DNA from 2 places in the Paenisporosarcina macmurdoensis genome. Region 1 is predicted to be linked to the other one. Evidence: a T-box and tRNA genes for the amino acid it is inferred to sense, from the RefSeq annotation. Region 1 holds a T-box; the other holds one or more tRNA genes.
The links. A T-box is a leader RNA that pairs with one kind of tRNA and senses whether it is charged. The one in region 1 lies ahead of argS (arginine--tRNA ligase), so its partner is inferred to be a tRNA-Arg.
Positions count from the first base shown of each region.

Region 2: it has a tRNA-Arg gene. The T-box ahead of argS (arginine--tRNA ligase) is inferred to sense a tRNA for this amino acid. The anticodon was not compared.

Region 1 is NZ_JBHSRI010000004.1:59,295-70,713, reverse strand. Features, by position in the region: gene ACFPYN_RS05350 (RDD family protein) at 1-226, opposite strand, end outside; partial or broken gene argS (arginine--tRNA ligase) at 337-2,001, opposite strand; T-box leader at 2,071-2,277, opposite strand; gene ACFPYN_RS05340 (hypothetical protein) at 2,673-2,996, opposite strand; gene ACFPYN_RS05335 (helix-turn-helix domain-containing protein) at 3,074-3,829, opposite strand; gene ACFPYN_RS05330 (hypothetical protein) at 4,124-4,387, opposite strand; gene ACFPYN_RS05325 (GNAT family N-acetyltransferase) at 4,400-4,804, opposite strand; gene ACFPYN_RS05320 (DUF3427 domain-containing protein) at 4,849-7,746, opposite strand; gene ACFPYN_RS05315 ((deoxy)nucleoside triphosphate pyrophosphohydrolase) at 7,765-8,166, opposite strand; gene ACFPYN_RS05310 (hypothetical protein) at 8,187-8,615, opposite strand; gene ACFPYN_RS05305 (sensor domain-containing diguanylate cyclase) at 9,262-10,743, shown strand; gene ACFPYN_RS05300 (YolD-like family protein) at 10,886-11,242, opposite strand; gene ACFPYN_RS05295 (transcriptional regulator) at 11,239-11,419, opposite strand, start outside.
Region 2 is NZ_JBHSRI010000009.1:134,022-145,440, reverse strand. Features, by position in the region: gene ACFPYN_RS08335 (phosphoglycerate kinase) at 1-48, opposite strand, end outside; gene gap (type I glyceraldehyde-3-phosphate dehydrogenase) at 171-1,178, opposite strand; gene ACFPYN_RS08325 (sugar-binding transcriptional regulator) at 1,191-2,228, opposite strand; gene ACFPYN_RS08320 (glutaredoxin family protein) at 2,415-2,648, opposite strand; gene rpoN (RNA polymerase factor sigma-54) at 2,648-3,919, opposite strand; gene ACFPYN_RS08310 (TPM domain-containing protein) at 4,534-5,319, opposite strand; gene ACFPYN_RS08305 (LemA family protein) at 5,319-5,897, opposite strand; gene clpP (ATP-dependent Clp endopeptidase proteolytic subunit ClpP) at 6,000-6,596, opposite strand; tRNA gene ACFPYN_RS08295 (tRNA-Arg) at 6,767-6,838, shown strand; gene ACFPYN_RS08290 (HPr family phosphocarrier protein) at 6,891-7,148, opposite strand; gene whiA (DNA-binding protein WhiA) at 7,221-8,177, opposite strand; gene ACFPYN_RS08280 (gluconeogenesis factor YvcK family protein) at 8,204-9,196, opposite strand; gene rapZ (RNase adapter RapZ) at 9,201-10,085, opposite strand; gene ACFPYN_RS08270 (NUDIX hydrolase) at 10,088-10,561, opposite strand; gene trxB (thioredoxin-disulfide reductase) at 11,139-11,419, opposite strand, start outside.

The DNA of each region.
Region 1 (11,419 bases):
CATCGACTTTAACAATTCGTATCTTCATCATTCGTTTACCCACCGTATATCCGTACCAAATGATAGGTAATAATATAGAATATATGGCGGATATCGTACCTGATAAATTTTCATTATCCCAATTCCCCGTCAAAATGTAAGCAATAATGCCTAGCGGTATACTAATAACCAAGGAATCCACTATACTTGCTAACAGCCGTACCCAAAAACCTGCTGGATTTGTCATGATGTTGTTGTTCCTCTTTTCTTGTTGTACTTATTTACTATATTACCAAACTAAGTCTTTATTAAAAACCTAATAATTCCACTTTTTATAAATATTAATCGGGTAAAGATTTACATTTCCTTCGGAGCTTTAATCCCTAGCAGTCTTAATGCTTCTTCCAGCACAATCACAACACTTTGAACTAACGAAACTCGGTAGTCCATCAAATTAGATGTAGAAACGATTTGAACATTTCCATAAAATGAATTGAATTACTGTGCTAGTTCTACCGCATATTTTGCAATTACCGAAGGGTCTAGTTCCGTCGTAGCCCGGTTGACGACAGATGGGAACTGTTCCAGGTATTTGATTATTTCCCACTCATGGTCATTAACGTCTTCCACTATAAAGTCATTCACCACTCCCGCTTTTCTCAAAATCGAGCATGCTCTAGCATAGGAATATTGCACATACGGACCTGTTTCACCTTCTGTTTGCAACATTTTCTTCAAATCAAATTCAATGTCATGTTTTCGATGCTGTTTTACATCACTGAAAATAATGGCACCCACACCGATTGCTTTTGCGACTTCTTTTTTATTTATCAAGGTCGGATTCTTTTCATTAATAGTGGCCTCAGCTAATTGAATGGCTTCATTCAACACTTCTTCCAATAACACAATTTTGCCTTTACGCGTCGATAATTTTTTTCCATCCTTCAAAATCAACCCAAACGGGATATGTTGAATGGTATCCGCCCACTCATAGCCCATTTTATTTAGTACGGCCTTCAGCTGCACAAAGTGTAAACTCTGTTCATTGCCAACGACGTACAATGATTTCACAAACTGGTGAGTGTTGTGTCGATCGATTGCTGCCGTAATGTCTCTCGTTGCATACAGCGTCGCGCCATCAGACTTTTTGATTAAGCACGGTGGTATATGCCCTCCTACATCGACAACCAATGCTCCATCCGACTCGATTAATAAGTTCTTTTGTTGTAACTTTTCAACGACCGCTTCCATCTTGTCATTGTAATAGGCTTCACCTTTAGACGAATCAAAGGATACCCCAAGTACATCATAGATTTTTTGAAATTCTTTTAAGGATTCTGTACGGAACCATTTCCATAAGGCTAATGCTTCTGGTTGGCCATCTTCTAAAGATTTAAATGCCGCTCTCCCTTGGTCATTTAACGACTCATCCTGTTGTGCTTCTTCGTGAAAACGAATATAGAGTGATAGTAACGTCTTGATTGGTGCTTCGTGTACGTCTTGTTCATTGCCCCACAAACGATAAGCCACTAGTAATTTTCCAAATTGAGTTCCCCAGTCACCAAGGTAGTTAATCTTCACTGGTTGAAAACCACTCTTTTCATGCAATAACGCAATGGAATTTCCAATGACCGTTGATCGCAAATGCCCCATCGAAAAAGGCTTCGCAATATTAGGAGAAGACATATCAATCGTTACTACGCCGCCTCCACCGACGTTTGAAGAACCATATTGATTTACTTCATATAAAATTGTATTCATAACCGACTGCGCAAATCCCGTTCGTTTCATAAAAATATTTACATAGCCATTAACTGCTTCTACTTTATCAATGTTCGGATCCTGAATAAGCCCAGCTAGTTCTTCCGCAATCAACACAGGAGACTTTCTCATCTTTTTAGCTAATGGGAAACAAGGAAGTGCATAGTCCCCTAAATGGGCATACGTAGGAACTTCAATCATCTGTTCGTCAATTAACTCCGTCGTGAAACGTTGAAGAATTTCTACTACCTTCTGTTTCATATGAACCCCTCCTAAGAAAATAACTAGCACGTGAAAATGGACATAAAAAAAGCCCTCGTCTCATCAAACACATGAGACGAAAGCTTAACTTCCGCGGTACCACTCAAATTACCCCATATAGGGCCACTTTCTCATAACGGTGAGTCACCGGCTTTTTCTACGTCATTCAAAAAAGCATCTCCGAAGTGCGGTTCACAAATCTTCACAACCAGGCTCACACCATCCCCAGCTCGCTTCATCATCCGATTTTGTTACTCTCTTCATCTTGGATATTGTATTTGAATTTACCAAAGCCAAAAGTGAAAGTCAACTTATTTTTAGGAATAAATGTAAATAAACTAATCAGGTGCAATTGCTTACTTTAATGTTTATGCAAACCATTTCCTGCTAAATACAAAGATTATGCTCAAGATATTAGTTGATTTCCGTTACAGGCGGACGCTTTCCGCGGGCATGGTCTCAGCCTCCTCGTCGAGCAAGCTCTCCTGCGGGGTCTTCGACTCATGCTATTCCCGCCGGAGTCGCCGCCTTTCACTACAATCACTAAAACGAACAGTCATATTCAACATCACTCGCTATGTAGTGATATGGGCAAAATGGCTGAGCTGCGTTATCAAGACGCCAAGCAGTAGGTGACCACCTAGTTGAACAAGAAACTTCGGTAAAATCTTCTAACACTCCATACAAAATTCACCGCATATTCCTTCATGACAAATGATATCATCCATATGTTCCGCTACTCCTTCTGTTCCATCGTTAAACAAGAGATATACATCTTGATCATTGATGAACCGTTCCTTCGCTTCTTCATATGTAATTTTATTTATTTCCCATTCCGTCCAATAAGAATCACTTTTTCCGTTGTTGTACATGTCATTCCATTCGGCCTTACTATAATGTTGATGCAAACAATTATCTGAACAGTAGTAAGCTAACCCACCTTCGATACAATACCCTTGTACTATATTCTGGTTACATTTAGTACATTGCCTCATTGCCTTGGATTCCTCAACTCCTCTTATTTTATAAACGGACTGTCAAAAATCATTGTTTACACATTATTATAATGAAGTTAACTCTCCATTACATCGTTAAACAAAGACGTTACATATATATTCTTCGTCACTCGTACAACCGCCGTATATAAAACGGCATATAGGTTCTTTACGCGTCCACGTTTATACGCGTTTAATACAGAAAGGATCGCGTTAATATAATCGTCTTCATGGTCCTCAAACTTGATCGTTCGATCTATTCGCGCTTTGGCTCGAAGCATAATCCCATACACATAATGCATGGTATTCATGTCGAAGAAAGCGCTAAGAACACGCCCTATTCTTGCAGGTAACTTGGTTAATAGGCCGTTTTTAATAGCGTCCTCCGTATCATATGTATCTTGTATTAGTTTATTAGAAATAAAGGTTTCTTTCTCCATTTTGGCAGACGGAACGCTTGCAGGCGTAGGTTTCTCCGTATCACGGCGAGTTGTCATAGTCGACTGGTCATTAAACGGTAAAATACGAAGAATATTTGCGCCATAGCCTTTTTTGACTCGGCGAATAAACGTTACTTTTTCGATAACGCCCAAATTCACCAACTTTCGAATGGATCTACGTACCGTAGCATCTGATTTCGACAAAGACTTTGCGATGGTTTCTACTTTCAAATGTGCTACTCCTGCATACTTGCATGCATAACGACTAATTAAGGAAAGGACAGCACGATCTGTATTATTTAACTCGCTATAATTGCGGTTATAATGCTTTTGAACATGTTCATTCATCTCAGTGACACTATCAAACGTTTGATACTCCGACAAATAGTACATCATCTGCTCCTATCGCCATTGGTACCCAACATAGTTCGTCTTTCAACTTATGGGTAGTTGGCCTATATTAGCTAACCCCTCTACAGCTAAATGTGCAAAGAAGGCTACGCCTCTATATATAGGTAAAAATGAGTAAATCAGAGACGAAAATTCTGTTCTTCTCAAAATATTTTATGTGTAGTCAAACTCCAATGAAAAAACGCCCCCTTCTACGAATGAATACTCGTAAAAGAAGGCGCTCGATTAGCGCAGAAACTATTCAACTATTGGTATGCGATACAGATACCGAAATCATTATCGACGAGCTGCACGGAAACGACGGAACTGAGCAATCTCTTTAAATAAGAATTGCCAGAATGCAAATGATGCCAGCAACATGAAACCTAGCTTCCACCCTTGTCCCCAATCATTGAAATACACATAATAACTCATCGATGCAAATACCACTGTATAGAAAATAATCCCCCATAACAACGACTCTTGCTTCACATAAAACTTAATCGCAAATAATAACACACAAACGCCTAACAACACCCATTTTAAAGTATCTAACTCCATATATTTCTCCCCTTACACTCCCGATTGCTTCGTATAATTCCGCAGAATCATTCCATGTGCTCGATGCATCCCAAGCTTTTCATAATACCCCTGCAAATTTTCATCACACATTAAGTCAATCATATACATATCGCTCAGCAATTCCAGCATTTTTTTCAAAAGTTGCTGACCAATACCTTGACCTTGATTAGCTGGAAGTACCTCCAAAAACGGAATATAAGCAGACAAAACCCCATCACTGATAGCCGTAACGAATCCAACCACTTGTGCTGATTCCTCATCCACAGCTATAACGACATGAGAGCTTTTTTTAATTAACTTAAGATGAACTTCAGGCGAAGGTGGATTAGGCCAACCAACGAAGAAACCGTTTAATTGATCCTCTTCTATTCCATCAGCAGTCGTTAAATAATTCATATGCGCCTCCAAATGTTGTGTTTTCAAGCGGGAGAAAGAAGAAGTTATACTATAGATTCAGAGCGTAAGTAATGATAAAGCTTATTATCAACCGCATGGTCAAATTGCATATTTATCGTTACAACTGGTAATAACTTTCCATTTTTGTCGGTCATTTTTTCTTCAGTAACATTATTTATATCAGGTTTTGCTTCACCTAAATAGTAAAAATCACTACCTTCGCCATTATCCTTTTTCACAAAAAAGTGAATCTCTGTATTGTTCTTTACAGCATTGATGATCTTATTTACCTCTTGTGAATGTATTGTACGATTACTTCGTGAATACCATTTAAATAAATTTTGATCTATGAATTCATCTCCATAGGCTACACTAGATTCCACTTCATCATGTTTATGATAAGTAACAAAAATTGGACAGGTCTGATGCTTTACTTTATATCCATACATCGTTGAAGATTCATCTTGATCCCAGTTCAACAATTTACAAGCATCTTTTCTTGAGTACTTTTGGAATAATGTAAGTTTTTCTTGGCATTCATAAATATTACTCTTCTTCAATCCGCTATTTACAATATCAATCATCAACTGCTTAAAAAAGCTATTTTCAAGTAAACTTTTATGAATCTCTTCATTAAATTTAATGGTTTCATTCTCTATTGAAATTAAAGGAATTGATCCATATTTCTTTGTATTCCCGCTAGTAAAGAAAGATAGATTTAAAACACGATAGACAGATTTCAAAGTTTCATCATCAGTGCGACATTTATTTTGTAATAAGATTTTTTTGTAATTATCTATTGCTAAATTTCCGTTTTGAACAAGATCCTGAACTAGTAAAATTTCATGCTTTCTCTTCCCATTTAATATTTCTTGCGACAACATTGTCAGTACTTGATTTTCATAGTTATTAATTTGAGAAATTTCTTGCTTTATCTTTTTAAGAAAAGCAAAATAATTTTCATGTTCTGAAGTAATTGCGATAGGATCCAAGGAATTATTAATAACAAAATCGTACAAATATGGAACACGACCAATTCTGTTTTTCAAATTTTCAAATGCCTCTTTAAGCAAAACAAGATTAGTAAGTTTTGTATTATTTATCGATTTATATATATGCTCCCTAGCTATACTTTCGAAAATCACTGTAGAAACACCTTTAATATAGCTTGTGTCTTTTAATTTTCTTCTAATATTATCTTTATTTTGTGATTGATCCCCTGAAAGTGCAACTGGAATGAGATAGTTATTTTTATAGTTTCCGATAAAGTCGATAATAGCTACAAAATCTTTAGAATTATGTTTCCGCAATCCTCGACCAAGCTGTTGAATAAATATAATACTTGATTGTGTTTGTCTTAGCATTACCACTTGATTAACACTAGGAATATCAATTCCTTCATTGAAAATGTCTACAGTAAGAATATAATCAAGTTCACCTTCTTCAAGTTGCTTCACTCTTTTGATCCGTTCTTCCTGAGTATCATCTCCTGTTAAAGCAACCGTTTTATACCCCTTCTCATTTAATCGTTTAGACAGTTCTTTAGCCTCATCTTTTCTACTACAGAACATCAGTCCTCTAACCTTGCTTCCAGAATATCCGTAGTATTCAATTTTATCGATAATATGCGTTACTCGTTCTTCAGTTACCAATTTTGAAAATTGCGCAGTATCATCAATTAGAACTCCGTCTATCTCAAGGTCTGTCACCCCAAAGTAATGAAAAGGACACAACATGTCTTCCTCCAAGGCTTCTTGAAGTCTAATTTCATAAGCAATATTATAATCAAACAGCTGGTAGATATTGAATGAGTCCGTTCTCTCCGGAGTTGCTGTCATACCCATTAAAAATTTGGGCTTAAAGTAATTAATCACTTTTCGATATGAAGCTGCACCTGCTTTATGAACTTCGTCAATCAGTATGTAGTCGAATTCTTCAGGTTTAAACTGGGATAAAGTATTATCTTTTGATAATGATTGAATGGTTGCAAATAAATACTTAGCATTATTTTCTCTTATAGTTCCCGATAAAATCCCATATTCGTCGTCATACCCACCAAGTATTGTCTTGAAATCAGATTTTGCTTTTTGTAAAATCTGTTCTCTGTGTACAATAAAGAGCATTTTTTTAGGAGCATATCGTCTGACATCAAATGCTGATAAATAAGTCTTTCCTGTTCCAGTTGCTGAAATAATTAAACCTTTATCCTTTTCATTTCTAAGAATCTCAATATTTTGTAATGCTTCAATTTGCATCTTATTAGGTGTAATCTTAAGTGCATCTTCAATTGTACTAGGTTTATACTCTTCAAAACCTTCAATTACTTTGTCCATCTTTGTCATTTCTGTTGTTTCCACATAAATTTTTTCGTATTCAGTTATCCATTGGAGTGATAGTTCGCGTGATTTCCCCCATACGTCTTCGAATTGGTTTTTAAAATGGTGAATAATTTCTCCATTTTCATGCGTAGTGAGCTTAATATTCCACTCATAATTTACTTTTAGAGCGTGGCTCGTTAAATTTGAACTCCCTACAATAAGTGAGTAATGTGTTGGATGTTGGAAAATGTAACCCTTTGAATGAAAACCTTTAATATCTGTTAAACGAACCTTTACATTCTCGATTTTCAAAAGTTCTTTAAATACTTTCGGTTGATTAAATTGCAAGAAAGTTGACGTTAGTATACGTCCTCTAATGCCTTTTAATTTTAAATCATGCAAATGAGCCTTCAATGTAGCAAGACCGCTCTCAGTAATAAAAGCAACTGAGAACAAAAAGTTTTCACAGTGTTCAAGTTCATCTAATAATGTTGATAATACATTTTCGTTTTCTGCAGTATTATTTACTAACAATTGTGGTTTGTAAGAACCTGGCGTAATAAAATTCTGATTAATAAAACCTTTTTGTAATGAATCTTCTAAATTACGAAGAAAGTTACCCAATCTTACACCCACTTTACTTTATATATTTTGTAAGTTCTTTATAGTTAGGACTGAAGGAATATCCGCAGGAGCCCACTCTAGATCAATTAGTTTATCGATAGTTACCCATCTCAATTCTGCATGCTCTGTTGCTTTCATTTCTCCAGAATTAATAGAAGCAAAATATGAAGTTAGTTGAATGGTAAAATCCTCATATTCAAAGTATGTATCCTCTACATTTTCACCAACTTCAATTTGGATATTAAGCTCTTCCTGGATCTCTCTAATTAAAGCTGTTTCATGACTTTCGCCTTCTTCAATTTTCCCACCTGGAAATTCCCATAAGTTCGGAAGTGCCATTACTGGGGAACGGAGTGCACATAATATTTCCTTATGTTCATTATGTATTACTGCTGCCACAACATTTATATGTTTCTTCATTAGCTGATCTCCTTTAATGATTACTTATTAAAAAATTTTATTAATTGGGTTTCGCTAGGCATTTGAATCCGAAACTTAAGATCACTATCCCCCATATTAACTACATGAGGATCACCTGCTTCGATTACTTTGAACTTCCAATGTGGTCTTAGCTTTGTCGTGTTTGGCATTGTTTCTCGCAACATCATTTTCTTTTGAAATGGTTGGAGTTTAGCCATCACAAACTTTTCTTTGAATCGTACAAGTAAATAACCCTCATGAACTTTTGGGTTATAGGATTCCATGATGGGTTCGCCAATATCAAACCAATTATACTGATTTTGTACTGAAGGTGATATGACAAAGAAATTACCCTTTCGAAAAACTGTCGTGTTTTTTTCTTGGCGTAATCCCAATTCTGTTATCAAAAATGGCAAATTCACTTTAGATGATTCATGTGCAACTGACAAATGCTCTACCTTCTCTCATATTCTGGTATTTTTAGTATAACGGATCTATTTTATAAGATCCTTATTAGAGTAAATATTCTCACAAATAAAAATACCTCTTTCGAGAGATGACTCCATGATTAATAGCAAAAAACGACCGAAATTGTATCTTCGGTCGTTTCGTTTATGGGAAAATAGGCGACGATTCTATATTGAAACAAAGAACATTGTAAACAGTTATAATTGTCTTTTTTGCATTTGAACTTAAGGTTGATTGAAGTGGAAGGCGGCGACTCCAGCGGGAATAGCATGAGCTGAAGACCCCGCAGGCGAGCTTGCTCGTCGAGGAGACTGAGGCCATGCCCGCGGAAAGCGTCCGTCTGAAACGGAAATCAACCTCTATTAATATAAAAAAGGAACTGCCCTTAGTCATATTTACTTTTCAAAACCATTCCAAAATCATTATCCCACACCATGTAATTTAACCTCAAAAACTAAAAATCATCTCTACACTTCTCCATACATCCTCTTAAACCGGTCATATAACCCTTTTATGGGCAGATTTCCTACTTTTAGAAATTTTATATTCTGTCAATTCTCTATTCTATTACATTATTAGCAGTATAATGTTAGTAAGATAATAGCGTAGAGACTGGGGTGGGTTAACTTGAAATTAAAAGTACAGACGATGTTCATTATTGGCGTTTCTATGATTCTGTTTCTGGCTTTTCTCATGTTAGTAACCCGTCCACTATTAATCCGTGATGGCGATCACTTAGACCGTGAGCGCTTAAATCTGAATATGGACATGGTAGAGAACTATTTTACTTCTGAAAAAGAACAATTGAACAGACTCTCCATGGATTGGGCAATATGGGACGATAGCTATGAGTTTATTGAAAGCAATGATAATAACTATATCGAACGGAACTTGATGGATGCGACATTTGAGAATCTAGAAATTGCGTATATGTTATTTTATGATCAAAACAATCAATATTTAAACGGCGAAGGAATCGAACCCGTCGATTCTGAACTTAAACAAACAGTTCAAAACCTTGTTACTGACACTAAATATCAAGAACTTCCTTTTCTTGTACATACAACAAAGGGACTCGCTCTTATCGATATTGAAAACGTTTATCCAAGTAGTGGAGATGGCCCTTCAAATGGAAAAATGGTCATGATTCGTTTTATCGATAAACCATTTTTTAAAACGTTAGAAAGAGATTTGTCATTGGAGTTAGCAAACTTCAAACATTTCACCAAAACGTCATCGCCAGCAAGAAACATTCAAGTTATTAATAATGAAGAACTTAAAGGAACGTTTTATTTAACTGAGATAAACGGTGGAGATTACGTTGAGATCTCTATGACGCAGCATAGGGACTACTTCCTTCAAAAACTAGATAGTATCAATAACTTATTTATAACCTTCATCGTGATGATTTTGATGATTGTGTTATTAATTTACATCTTGCTTGATCGACTCATCGTTTCACGGGTTACCACCTTGTCGGTACAACTGCGTGACATCCAACAATCACAAGACGGAACAACTCGTCTTGGTTACAGTCGAAAAAACAAAGATGAGATATACGTATTGGAACAAACAGTCAACGACATGATGCAATCCCTTGAGGAATCACATGAAGAAATCAAACGACTCGCATATCTCGATTATTTGACGGCTCTTCCTAACCGCTTCCGCTTACAGCGAGATTTTGAAAGCTATGCTCAATCTTCAGAACAACTTGGCATCATGTTCATGGATTTGGATGGATTTAAAGCAATAAACGATATATATGGTCATGCTGCGGGCGATTCGCTTCTTCAAGCCGTTGCGAGCCGTTTAACTACTTTAATGCAAAACACTCCAGGTATGTTAGCGCGCATAGGTGGCGATGAATTTATCATTTTGGTGCAAAATCAACAACAAGAGGAACTTGCCTCGTTTGCCCAATTGATTACTGACACGATTAGCGAACCCTACCAAATACAAGGACACGACATGCAGATTACGAGCAGTTTAGGCATCAGCCAGCTACCCAAAGATGGCCATTTATTTTACGAACTGCTTAATCATGCAGACACAGCCATGTATACATCAAAAAACAGCGGGAAAAATAAATTCACCTTCTATGAGTAGAACCATCACTTTTATGAGTTTAATCGTCATCTAGTGACTTATGTGGTAGAGAAAGTTCGTGGAGTCATAGCCGTTAGTAATTTGCACATAGAAAAAACCTCTTTAGTGATTGGCTAAAGAGGTTTTTTCTGTTCACTAAAGGTTACCCCATAACAAAGACGCCGACGAGTTCGTCAAGTGGGAGCTGGTGGATGCCGTATGGATCTTCGTAGCGAAGGTGCTGGTTGTTGGCTTGCTTGATAATACCGCGATGATAGTGGAGTTTGCCGTTTTTCCACGAGGTCAGTCGTGTTTCCATTTCGCTAATGAGTGCACGTTCGATTTCTTCTTGCATCGTGTCGTAATCGAATTCATCCAGTTCTGGTTTTTTCACCTTGTCGTAATCTTCTTGCCATTTGCGGAGTTCGGCCACGTGCTCTGGCAGCATCATGGCCGTCCACTTAATCTTGCCGCGATCTTTCAGGTCACCATCTACTTTTAGGCCACGGTTGATTTTCATGAAATGACGTCCTCCCTTTCTCTTCGAATAACTGGAACGGCTGCTAGGACATTGTCAAAGTAAAAAGTGCGTTTGGCCTGCTTGGTAAAACAGTACGCTTGAAACGTGTCTTGGTAGGTTTTAATAACTTTCACACGACGTTTAGTGATGTTCCCGTCCTTTGCAAGATAGACCATT
Region 2 (11,419 bases), on a different contig from region 1:
CCGTTTACCTGCTAAGTCTAATTGTTGCATTGTCTGTTTTTGTTTCATGAAGAATCTCCTCCTTCGGCATTAAAAAAATAAGGAACGGAGGGTACCTCCGTTCCTTTTACCCAACTCTATTATAGAGGTTAATGATAAGATCCGCTACTTTAGCCGGACAGCGTCCCCTCTTATAAACCTTTGCTTGACATGTGTAATGCAAGGTCGATACAACGCGTTGAGTAACCAGTTTCATTGTCATACCAAGACAATACTTTAACCATATTTTTCTCAAGAACCATTGTAGACAATCCATCTACAGTTGATGAAGCAGCATTGCCGTTATAGTCACGAGATACTAAAGGCAATTCATTGTATTCTAAGAAACCTTTTAATTCGTTTTCAGATGCTGATTTAAGTGCAGCATTTACTTCTTCAGTCGTTACATCTTTATTGAGTTCTACGACTAAGTCAACAAGTGATACGTTTGGAGTTGGTACTCGAACAGCCATACCATCTAACTTGCCTTTTAATTCTGGAAGAACTAATGACACTGCTGCTGCAGCTCCTGTTGAAGTTGGAATCATTGATTCAGCTGCCGCACGAGCACGACGGTAATCTTCATGTGGTAAATCTAAAATACGTTGATCGTTTGTGTATGAATGAATAGTTGTCATCATACCACGTCTAATTCCAAAGTTTTCATGAAGAACTTTTGCAACTGGCGCTAAGCTATTTGTTGTACAAGATGCGTTTGAAACTACATGATCCGTTTCTGGGTTATATGTTTCGTGATTAACACCCATAACGAAGGTAGACATTCCACTCTTACCAGGTGAAGAAACGATAACTTTTTTAGCACCTGCTTCAATGTGTTTTCCAGCAGATTCGTTGTCGCGGAAAATACCTGTTGCTTCAATAACAATATCAATTTCAAGGTCTTTCCAAGGCAATACTGAAGGATCTTTTTCTGCATAGACACGTACTTGTTTGCCATTGACAATTAAGTAGTCGCCTTCAGATGATACTTCTGCATCGAAAATACCGTGTACTGAATCATATTTCAGTAAATGTGCTAACATTGCTGCATTTGTTAAATCGTTGATTGCTACTACTTCTACTCCGTCACGTGTTAATGCCTCGCGGAATACTACTCGCCCAATACGTCCGAATCCGTTAATCGCTAATTTTAAAGTCATTTAAATTTCCTCCTAATTTTCATTTATCATAAGTTGAGTTATTTTTTTCGCGGCACCTTCATCGGTAATTAATACCGTTTGATGTGGTGCATGTTTTAAATAAGATAGTATGGCAGACGCTTTAGAAGCTCCACCCGCTACTGCCAATAAATGTCGGGCATGTTTGAGTTGTTTTAATTGAATCCCTACCGTACGTATTCGATGAACAGCTTTACCTTGTTCATTAAAGTAATAACCAAAAGCTTCTCCCACAGCTTGCTTATGCAAAATGATATCGACTTCCTCGTGACCTGAATTACGACGTTTTGCCATTTCTTTTGCGTCCCCAATACCGTGAATGACAATGTTTGTCTTATCATATAGATCCATCATTTCTTTTATGACTGGTTCTTTAATCATTGTCTTGTATGCTGTTTCACTTAAATGATCGGGTAAGTACAGCGTTCGTGACGTTCCACTTGCTTGGGTAGCGAAGGCGGATGCAATATGATTTGCTTGTAATTCCACGTTTTCCCCAATCCCACCTCGTGCTGCGACAAAGACTAAACTCTTTGGCTTAATATGCACCGATAAGTGATTGGCAATAGCTGCTATCGTACTGCCACCAGTAACAGCAACAGTATCTTGATCTTTAGATAACAACTCAAGCTGTTTTGCTGCTTCTTGCCCTATCAAGGATTTGGCAGGAGTTTCGATTTCACTGTCACCTGGAACAATAATAACTCGAGCTAATTTAAATGTTTTTTCAAGTTGTTTTTCCATATCGTACAATCCAGACCATTCATGAACCAAATCTTTTAAAGTTTCTAATACAATATTACCTTCATGTGTAATTTCCATTCCATTAGCCAACACTTGAATTAATCCTTGCGCTCTCAAAATGTCTAACTCTCTTCTCGTCTCACGTTCAGTGGAATGGACGATTTCACTTAATGCTCTGCGTCCGATTCCGACTGACAACTGTATCGTCATCAATAATCGATATCTTTTTTGGAGAAGAGTCGTCATTTCTGGTAACAATTTCTGTTGTGCTGTTAGTAATTGTTCCATTGCATTCTCCCTCTTAGAAAAACACTATTGCTCCATGTTGGTACATGATGCTGTTTATTCAATTACTACTTGTAAATCAACACTTCAATAAGTGGTGGGACGTTTTTTGTCCCGGTGTTATAATTAATGTCCCACTTGTATTATTAATATACTCCTCTTTCAAAAAAAGTGCAAATAAAAAGACGTTTAGGAAGTAAACGCCTCTAACAGTGTAGGATAATCAATCCGACCTTCTTGAATAATCTGTCCCTTACTCTCAATGACAGGAATACGAAGTAGATATTTCTCGTGAAGTTCATCATCCTCTTCTATGTTGATTTCTTCAACGTCTAAGTAAATATCTTCCTTTACTAATTCCAGCATTAGTCTGGCTTCCTCACACAAAGGACAGTTCGATCGCGAATAAAATTGAACTTTCATTATAAATCCTTCCTTTCAAATCGTTTTCTTTTTGAAGAACTAAAGATGCCAAGTTGTTCTCTATACTTTGCAATTACGCGTCGTGATAAATGTATTCGTTCTATTGAAAGTAAACCTACAATGCTTTGATCGGATAAAGGCTTGTTCTTTTCTTCATGTTCAATAAAAAATTGAATTCGTGCTTTTACATGAGCTGCGGATACATCATCAACTGATGGTTGTGAAAAAAAAGACTTTAATGCTACGATTCCCGTTTGCGTTTGAAGGTATTTCTCTCGAACAGCCCGACTAACAGTTGACTCGTGAATTTCTAAACGTTCTGCTACATCTGTCATAGTCATTGGAACTAAGTTTGATGTTCCATGAGTGAAATATTTTTGTTGACTATGGACAATTTCATGAATGATTCGTTGCAAAGTCGATTTACGCCACTTCAGTTGAATAGCCATATTCTCGACTTCTTTCGTTTTATTAAGCACATATGTCTTTGTCTCATCGTCAATTTGGGATGACAAGGTTTGTGAATAGGTTTTATCCACGTGTGCTTGAGGAAAAGCGTGACCATAATAAACGATGGTAAACTCTTCATTCTCAAATGATACATAGGCATCTGGTTGAATGTATGCTACCTGGTGTTGTGTAATTAATTGTAAAGGTGATGTAGAAAAATTTGATAACGTATCTGCAATTTGTTGAATTTCTTCTAATGATATATGTATTTTTTTCGCAAGCTCTTTCCATTTTTTCGAGATAAACAAGTCGAAATGATTGGTAACAACATGGATTGTTTCCGAAGATAGGTCATGATACTTCGCTTGCAAGATAAGTGAATGTTGTTTTGAAAATGCTCCAATGCCAATTGGCTCACATCCATGAATGACAGCAATTGCTTGTTGAATTATACTTTCCGGTTTATTCGTCCAACTTGCATACTCTGCTAGGGTACCAGTCAGGAATCCGTATTCATCCAAATCATCAATGAGCCAGTGAATCACATAGATGAGCTCATCTGTTAAATGAAAGTCGAGCAATTGTGCGTAAAGTAGGTCTTTATAAGAAGAATGGCTCGCTTGTTGTTGAACCATTTGTGGTGAAATGAGGGTTGGACCTTTTGATCGTACTTTCAACCACGGGTTCTCATCTTGCTTCTCTCTTAGAAAATGTTCAAGTTCATACGTTGAGAAATTTAGGATTTCCAGTGATTGACGCAACGATTGAGTCATTGCTAATTTTTGTGTTTGCATTTGCAATTGACTTAGACGTTGTTCCATTCAAATCCACTCCCCATTTCTATTATACGAGACAAGCTTTCCAGAGTGAAATATGAAGATAAATAAATCTTCTGTTTCTAATGTGCGATTTATAACATTTAATTTACCCCTACTTAAGAAAAACCGGGCAAAGTGCGCCCGGTTCTTTTAAGAAGAGTAACCATAGTAGCCTGTTGATTTCCGCTACGGTGGACGCTTTTCGCGGGCATGACTTCAGTCTCCTCGTCACTGTAAAAACATGTGCTCCTGCGGTTACTCGTCGCAAAGATATTGGACGAATGACAGTTCGTCCAATATCTTTCCAGCGGGATAAGCGGGACAGGTGAGACCCCGCAGATCGCGAAGCGACCGAGGAGGCTCACCGCCCGCCCCGCGGAAAGCGTCCGCTTGAAACGGAAATCCACACTATTAATGAATCAATATTTTGTCCATGAAACACTTGATTTATGGAACTAAAATTATAGACTTTCTCTTTTAAAAGGGGATTGGCTCACTTTTACAACGAGTTCAATTTCTTTTAGTATCCATGCGACCTGTGCAAATATGCGATAAACAGCAGTGTCGTATAACACAGAAAAACGAGTGGCATATTAAAGCCACTCGTTGAAATATTACTAAAAACCACGACCTGCACCGCCTCCGCCAGAAGAACCGCCGCCGCCTCCACGGAAACCACCGCCGCCGCCTCCGCCAAAACCGCCGCCAAATGATCCTGGACCTATCATAGGAAATCCTCCACGACGACCTCGAGAGCCTGGTCCCATTCCGCCACCACCACGGTTTTTAAAAACCATGAAAAGCACGAATATAATGATAATAATGGTGGTAATAGAAAAAGAACTACCACCCTCATCCTCACTGCTTTTAGCAGACTGGATAGGATTTACTGCTTCACCATTCCATTCATATTCTTTAGCGATTTCTTGATAAAAGACTTTCATCGTATTTAATATAGCTAAATCGGCTTGATCATTTTTCATATAAGGTACAGTAAACTCGTCTAGGATTCGACCCACTTTCCCATCAGGCAAAGCACCTTCTAAACCATAGCCGACTTCTACCCACATCTCACGTGAATCCATATCGATGACAAGCAAGACGCCATTGTTTTTCTCAGCATCTCCTAGCTTATATTCACGAAATGCTTGGTTTGCAAAGCTTTGAATATCGGCACCGTCTAGTGAATTAACTGTTAAAACAGCGATTTGAGCACCTGTAGCATCATCTAAACGAGCAGCCAATTGATTAATCTCAGCTTTCTGTTCATCATTTAGCAAACCGGCAAAATCTTGCGTATAAATATCACCAACTGGTTGGGGTATTGTTGCCGCCTGAATCATTGGCGCAAGCGTCAACAGAAAAAGAAGCGCCGTTCCTACGAAAAGCGCAGCTTTTTTCATCACTCGCCATCTCCTCCGAAATCGACTTTTGGTGCATCTTGTGCGGCTGCATCTGCTTTAAAGTATTCTTTCTCATCAAAACCGAAAATTCCTGCAAGCATAGCCCCTGGGAATCGTTTTACTTTTCGATTAAAATCAGCAACTTCATTATTGTAATCTTGTCGTGCCACTGATAAGCGATTTTCTGTTCCCGCTAATTCGTCCATCAATTGGCGGAAGTTTGCATCTGACTTTAGTTCAGGATAATTTTCTACAACCACTAATAATCGACTTAATGCACCTGATAGTTCATCATTTGCTTGTGCTTGATCTTGAGGAGAACCTGCTCCAGCTAAACGAGCTCTAGCTTCCGTTACGCTATCAATCACATCTTTTTCTTGTTTCGCAAAGCCTTTAACTGATTCCACTAAATTTGGAATCAAATCTAGCCGACGTTGCAATTGATTTTCAACTTGAGCATAGGCTTGATCTACATTTTCTTCACCGTTTACAAACCCGTTATAACTAGGAATTAACATAAGTGCTAACACGACGACAATACCCACTACAATAAGAATGGGAACTAAACCCTTTTTCATTTTCTTCACCTCTAAATTAGTATAGTCATTATCTACCTTATTTAGAGATTATTAAAACATAAAAAAAACGACAGTGACTTCAACAGTCACTATCGCCTTATTTTATGCTTTTTTTAAATCGCTACGAGAAATAATATGATCAACTAAACCATATTCTTTCGCACGTTCAGCTGTCATGAAATTATCACGATCTGTGTCTTTTGCAATAACTTCAACTGATTGGCCAGTACGCTCAGCCAAGATAGTGTTCAACTTATCACGTAAAAATAAAATGCGTTTAGCAGCGATTTCAATTTCAGTCGCTTGCCCTTGTGCACCACCAAGTGGTTGATGAATCATCACTTCAGCGTTTGGTAATGCATAACGTTTCCCTTTTGTTCCAGCAGCTAATAAGAAAGCTCCCATTGATGCAGCCATACCGATACAGATTGTTTGAACATCTGGTCGAATAAATTGCATCGTATCAAAAATCGCCATACCCGCTGTGATACTTCCGCCTGGGCTATTAATGTAAATTGAAATGTCTTTTTCTGGATCATCTGCTTCAAGGAAAAGTAATTGCGCCACTATGGAGTTTGCAACATTGTCATCAATGCCACTTCCTAGCATAATTACACGGTCTTTAAGTAAACGTGAGTAAATGTCATAAGCACGTTCTCCACGGCTTGTTTGTTCAATAACTGTAGGAATTAAATTCATCGAAATTGCCTCCTTCAAACATAAGTTAATTTTCTTACATCCTGAGTTTCATAAGTTGTTCTCAGTTGTTACTTTATCATATACAAGTTGGTCAAGGAAGGTCAAATATTATGCACGAAAAAGTAAAGTTGTATTGTTCCTCTACTATTTGTATAATAGAAAAGTCGCTTGCCCTCGTGGTGTAATGGATAACACGTGAGCCTCCGAAGCTTTAGATGTGAGTTCGATTCTCGCCGAGGGCGTCATAATAATTCAAATAAAAAACCTTCGACAACTGTCGGAGGTTTTTTCTACTTATTCTTCGTTTCCAACCATTGCAATTAATCCAGAAACGGCTTGTTCCTCATCTGAACCATCTGCGCTGATAATAACTGAAGATCCTTTGCTAATAGCTAAGCTCATGATGCCCATAATACTTTTTGCATTAACTTTTTTAGTTTCTTTTTGTAAATATACATCTGCTTGATAGCGATTCGCTTCCTGTACAAAAAGAGCAGCTTGTCTAGCTTGTAATCCTGATTTCAATCCTACTTGTACTTGTTTTTCCACCATTCGTTCATGCCCCCTAAGCTCTTTCCGATATTGTATTGTTTTTATGTTAGCGGAAAAATCGCATTCCCACAACTATCTATTTACTTTATCAAAAGCTACTCCACCACGAAGACCATCTGCAATTTCATCAAGTTTGCGTAAACGATGATTAATACCTGATTTACTGATAGTTCCAGCAGACACCATCTCACCCAGTTCTTTTAATGTTACATCTTGATACTCCACACGCAAACGAGCAATTTCTCTAAGTTTTTCTGGAAGTTGATCGATACCCATCGTTTTATCAATATATCGAATATTCTCCACTTGGCGTACGGCTGCTCCGATGGTTTTGTTTAAATTCGCAGTTTCACAGTTCACCAGGCGGTTTACGCTATTTCTCATATCGCGGATGATTCGCACGTCTTCAAACTTTAATAATGCTTGGTGTGCACCCGTGATACTAAAGAAGTCTGAAATTTTCTCGGCTTCTTTTAAATACGTGACAAACCCTTTTTTACGCTCAATAGTTTTAGCATTTAATCCAAATCCATTCATTAACTCAACTAGTGCTTCACTATGATCATTATATAATGAATATATTTCTAGATGATAGGCAGAAGTTTCAGGATTATTAACAGAACCTCCAGCTAAAAATGCACCACGTAAATAGGCACGCTTACAACAATTTTTATTAACCAACTCAGCTGAAATCGTATGATTAATTTGAAAATCTTCGGAAATTATTTTTAAATCTTCCAGCAAGGCTTTTGAACCATCACGTACTCGACAAATATAAACATTATTTTTCTTTAAACGCATCTTTTTTCGTACCAATAATTCTATTCGATACGGATATAAAGATTTCATTAATGTATATAGTCGTCTTGCAATGGCCGCATTTTCCGTTTGAACATCTAAGCTTAAACTCCGATTGGCAAATGAAAGCGCACCATTCATGCGAATGAGTGCTGATAACTCTGCTTTCGCGCAACAAGGTATTATGTCAGCTTGCGTCATTTCTTTTTTTGTTTCAGATGCAAATGACATAGAAGTGTCCCCCTTTCAAACGAAAGCTAGATAGATGAATTCTTAATAGCACTTTCCCTATCTTCCGCGTATTGAACAAGCCATTCCGCAACTTTAGTTGCATCATGTCGTATGGCTCCATCCTGGATAGTCGCAATATCTTTTTTGACCACTGTTATTCCTAATTGAGTTAAGCGCGATTCGTCATAACTTACAGGCTTAGACTGTTCTTGTTCATACACTTTTTGAACCTCCAACGGAACTTCATCGGTATTCAACAAAATGGTTTGTATAAAAGGTGCTCCCATATGTAGCACGAGTGCGCGAACATGATCGGCCGCAGAGTAATTATGTGTTTCACCAGCTTGTGTCATTAAGTTACAAATATATATATTATGAGCTTTTGATTCAAGAATCGCTTGTTGAATGCCTTGCACTAATAAATTGGGCAAAATACTAGTATATAAACTTCCGGGACCAAATACGAGTAAATCAGCTTTTTGAATTGCTTTTATCGTATCTGGAAGAGGTTCCACATCATCAGGTGTTAAAAACACACGATGAATACGTTGATTATATGTAGGGATTTTAGATTCTCCCGTAACAATTGTGCCATCATCGAGTTCTGCATGAAGTGTAATGGTTTGATTTGCTGCTGGTAATACGGTGCCATGAACATTTAGCACACGGCTCATTTCACGAATTGCATGTGAAAAGTCACCTGTAATATCTGTCAAGGCAGTTAACATTAAGTTACCTAAGGAATGTCCACCTAAGTCGACCGATTCGCTGAACCGATACTGGAACATTTCTTCAACTAGAGGCTCTACATCTGATAATGCAGCCATTACTTTTCGAATATCACCCGGAGGCGGTATATCGTAATCATCTCGAAGTCTGCCTGAGCTTCCTCCATCATCTGCAACGGTAACAATTGCAGTAATGTCGACAGGAAATTTTTTTAATCCTCGAAGTAACGTAGATAAACCCGTTCCCCCGCCGATTATTACGATTCTTTTCCGGCGTTTGGAACGTGCCATTCCATCAACCCTTTCTATGTTTAATATCGCGATGTGTAATTACGGTTTGATATTCTTTTTGGAATAATTTTGCGAAGTACTCCGTCAGTGTTACGGAGCGATGTTGACCACCAGTGCAACCAAATGCGATTACAAGTTGGCGTTTGCCTTCTCGTTGATATTGGGGAATCATATAAATTAGTAAATCTGACAGTTTTTCAATCAACACTTGGGTTTCAGGCCATTTTAATACATAGTCTGATACCTCAGAATCTAATCCAGTTTTCGGTCTTAATTCTTCTATATAATAAGGATTTTGTAAAAATCGTACATCAAATACGAGGTCAGCATCAATCGGCATCCCATGTTTATAACCAAATGACATGATATTTAAAGTAAATGTATAGCTACCTTTTGAAGAAAATTCATCTTGAATTTTTTCGCGAAGCTCTTTTGGTTTTAAAGTAGACGTGTTGTAAATGAATTGAGCTCTACCTTTCAACTCGGAAAGTAACAATCTCTCACGTGCGATACCCTCTAACGGCAACCCAGCAGGTGCAAGTGGGTGTGAACGACGTGTTTCTTTGTAGCGTCTTACCAAAGTTTCATCGTCTGCTTCTAAAAAGAGGATTTTTGGCGCCACTGCATTTTCTTTCGCCATGTCATCTAACGCGCCGATTAACGAATCAAATAAGTCTCCACCGCGCATATCCATAACTGCTGCAATGCGGTTCATATCTTTCCCGGATTCTCTCATTAATTTTAAAAACGTCATTAACAAGGCTGGTGGCAAGTTATCGATACAGAAAAACCCGAGATCCTCGAAACTTTGAATGGCTACTGTTTTACCTGCGCCAGACATGCCGGTAATGATGACAAATTCCGAATCTTGAGTTCGTTGCAATTCCATTATTATTTCTCTCCCTCGTTTGACACTTGTATATCTTCTTTAATTAATTCAAATTCCGTGGTGTAAACAAATGTCCCATACTGAACGCCTTTTCCAGAAACAGCAAATTGCAAATTCGTACGATCTCCTTCTGCCATTGGCAAATGAGCTAAGTCTTCCACCGGATGCCATTCAAGGATTCCTTCGTTTGTTAGCTCAAACGGAATTCCTTCTAAATCATACGCAATAAATGTAAATAACATCCATTCGCTTTCAACTTTTTCTTCGTCGCGTATGACCATCGTGTATACGCCTTTTAAATGAGGATTCACAGGTACTGTATTAGTTTCCTCTTGAAACTCTCTAATTGCCGCAGTATAAATGGACTCGCCTGCTTCCATCTTCCCACCTGGTGCGACATACCAATCTCTACGTGGTTTCTTCAACAAAAGAACTTGCTGATTCTTTAAAATAATTAAGTTTGCTATACGCTGCACATTCGACACTCCACATCCAAATAAACTCACTCATTCTATTATACAACTTTGATGGAAGTCATACCAAAAAGAATGCAATTAGATTCGGGAAATGTCCTTGTTGAGCCCGATTACATAAAATATGGCACAGCAAACGGTGCGCCTTTAGGCGTGGTGAAAACAATTGATGTCGTTCTTTGGTGCGGATAATTTTCACTCCGTTAGGACGCATCTTCTACTGTATAAAGAGATGGTCTTGTGACAGCGTCACTCGACCACCTCTTTATTTTTCCAGATCATCCTGCTGCGAGTGTGGAGTGACGAAAGCATCCAAGCCGTAAGACGATCTGCAGAAGTAGGGTGCTTTCCAAAGCTCTCCGGAAACGCGCTTATAGCTAAACATAGCTACTCGATGCTCCAAAGTACAACTTAAAAAAACTTATACTTGCTAAAATCTAAAAAAAGAGGCTGCTCATCGATTTTCATCGACGAACAGCCTATCAAAATGTTGCTATAAAAAGGGGGTCAATTTACTTTCTTAAATATACACCTTTATTGTTGCAAACGTATTACAGACGGATTAAAGAATGATTAAAAATTAAACTTTTGCACTTAATTTCTCATGTAATTCTTCAATATAGTGTTGTGCAGTTTGTGCAGCAATACTACCATCTCCTGTAGCAGTTACAATTTGACGCAACGATTTTTCACGAACATCTCCTGCAGCATAGATACCAGGAATATTTGTTTCCATTTTTTCGTTAGTTACAATATAGCCATTTTCATTTAAGATACCTAAATTCACAAACGGTTTTGTTAATGGAAGCATTCCGATATATATAAATACACCATCCGCTTTAAAATCAAGTTCTGAATCAT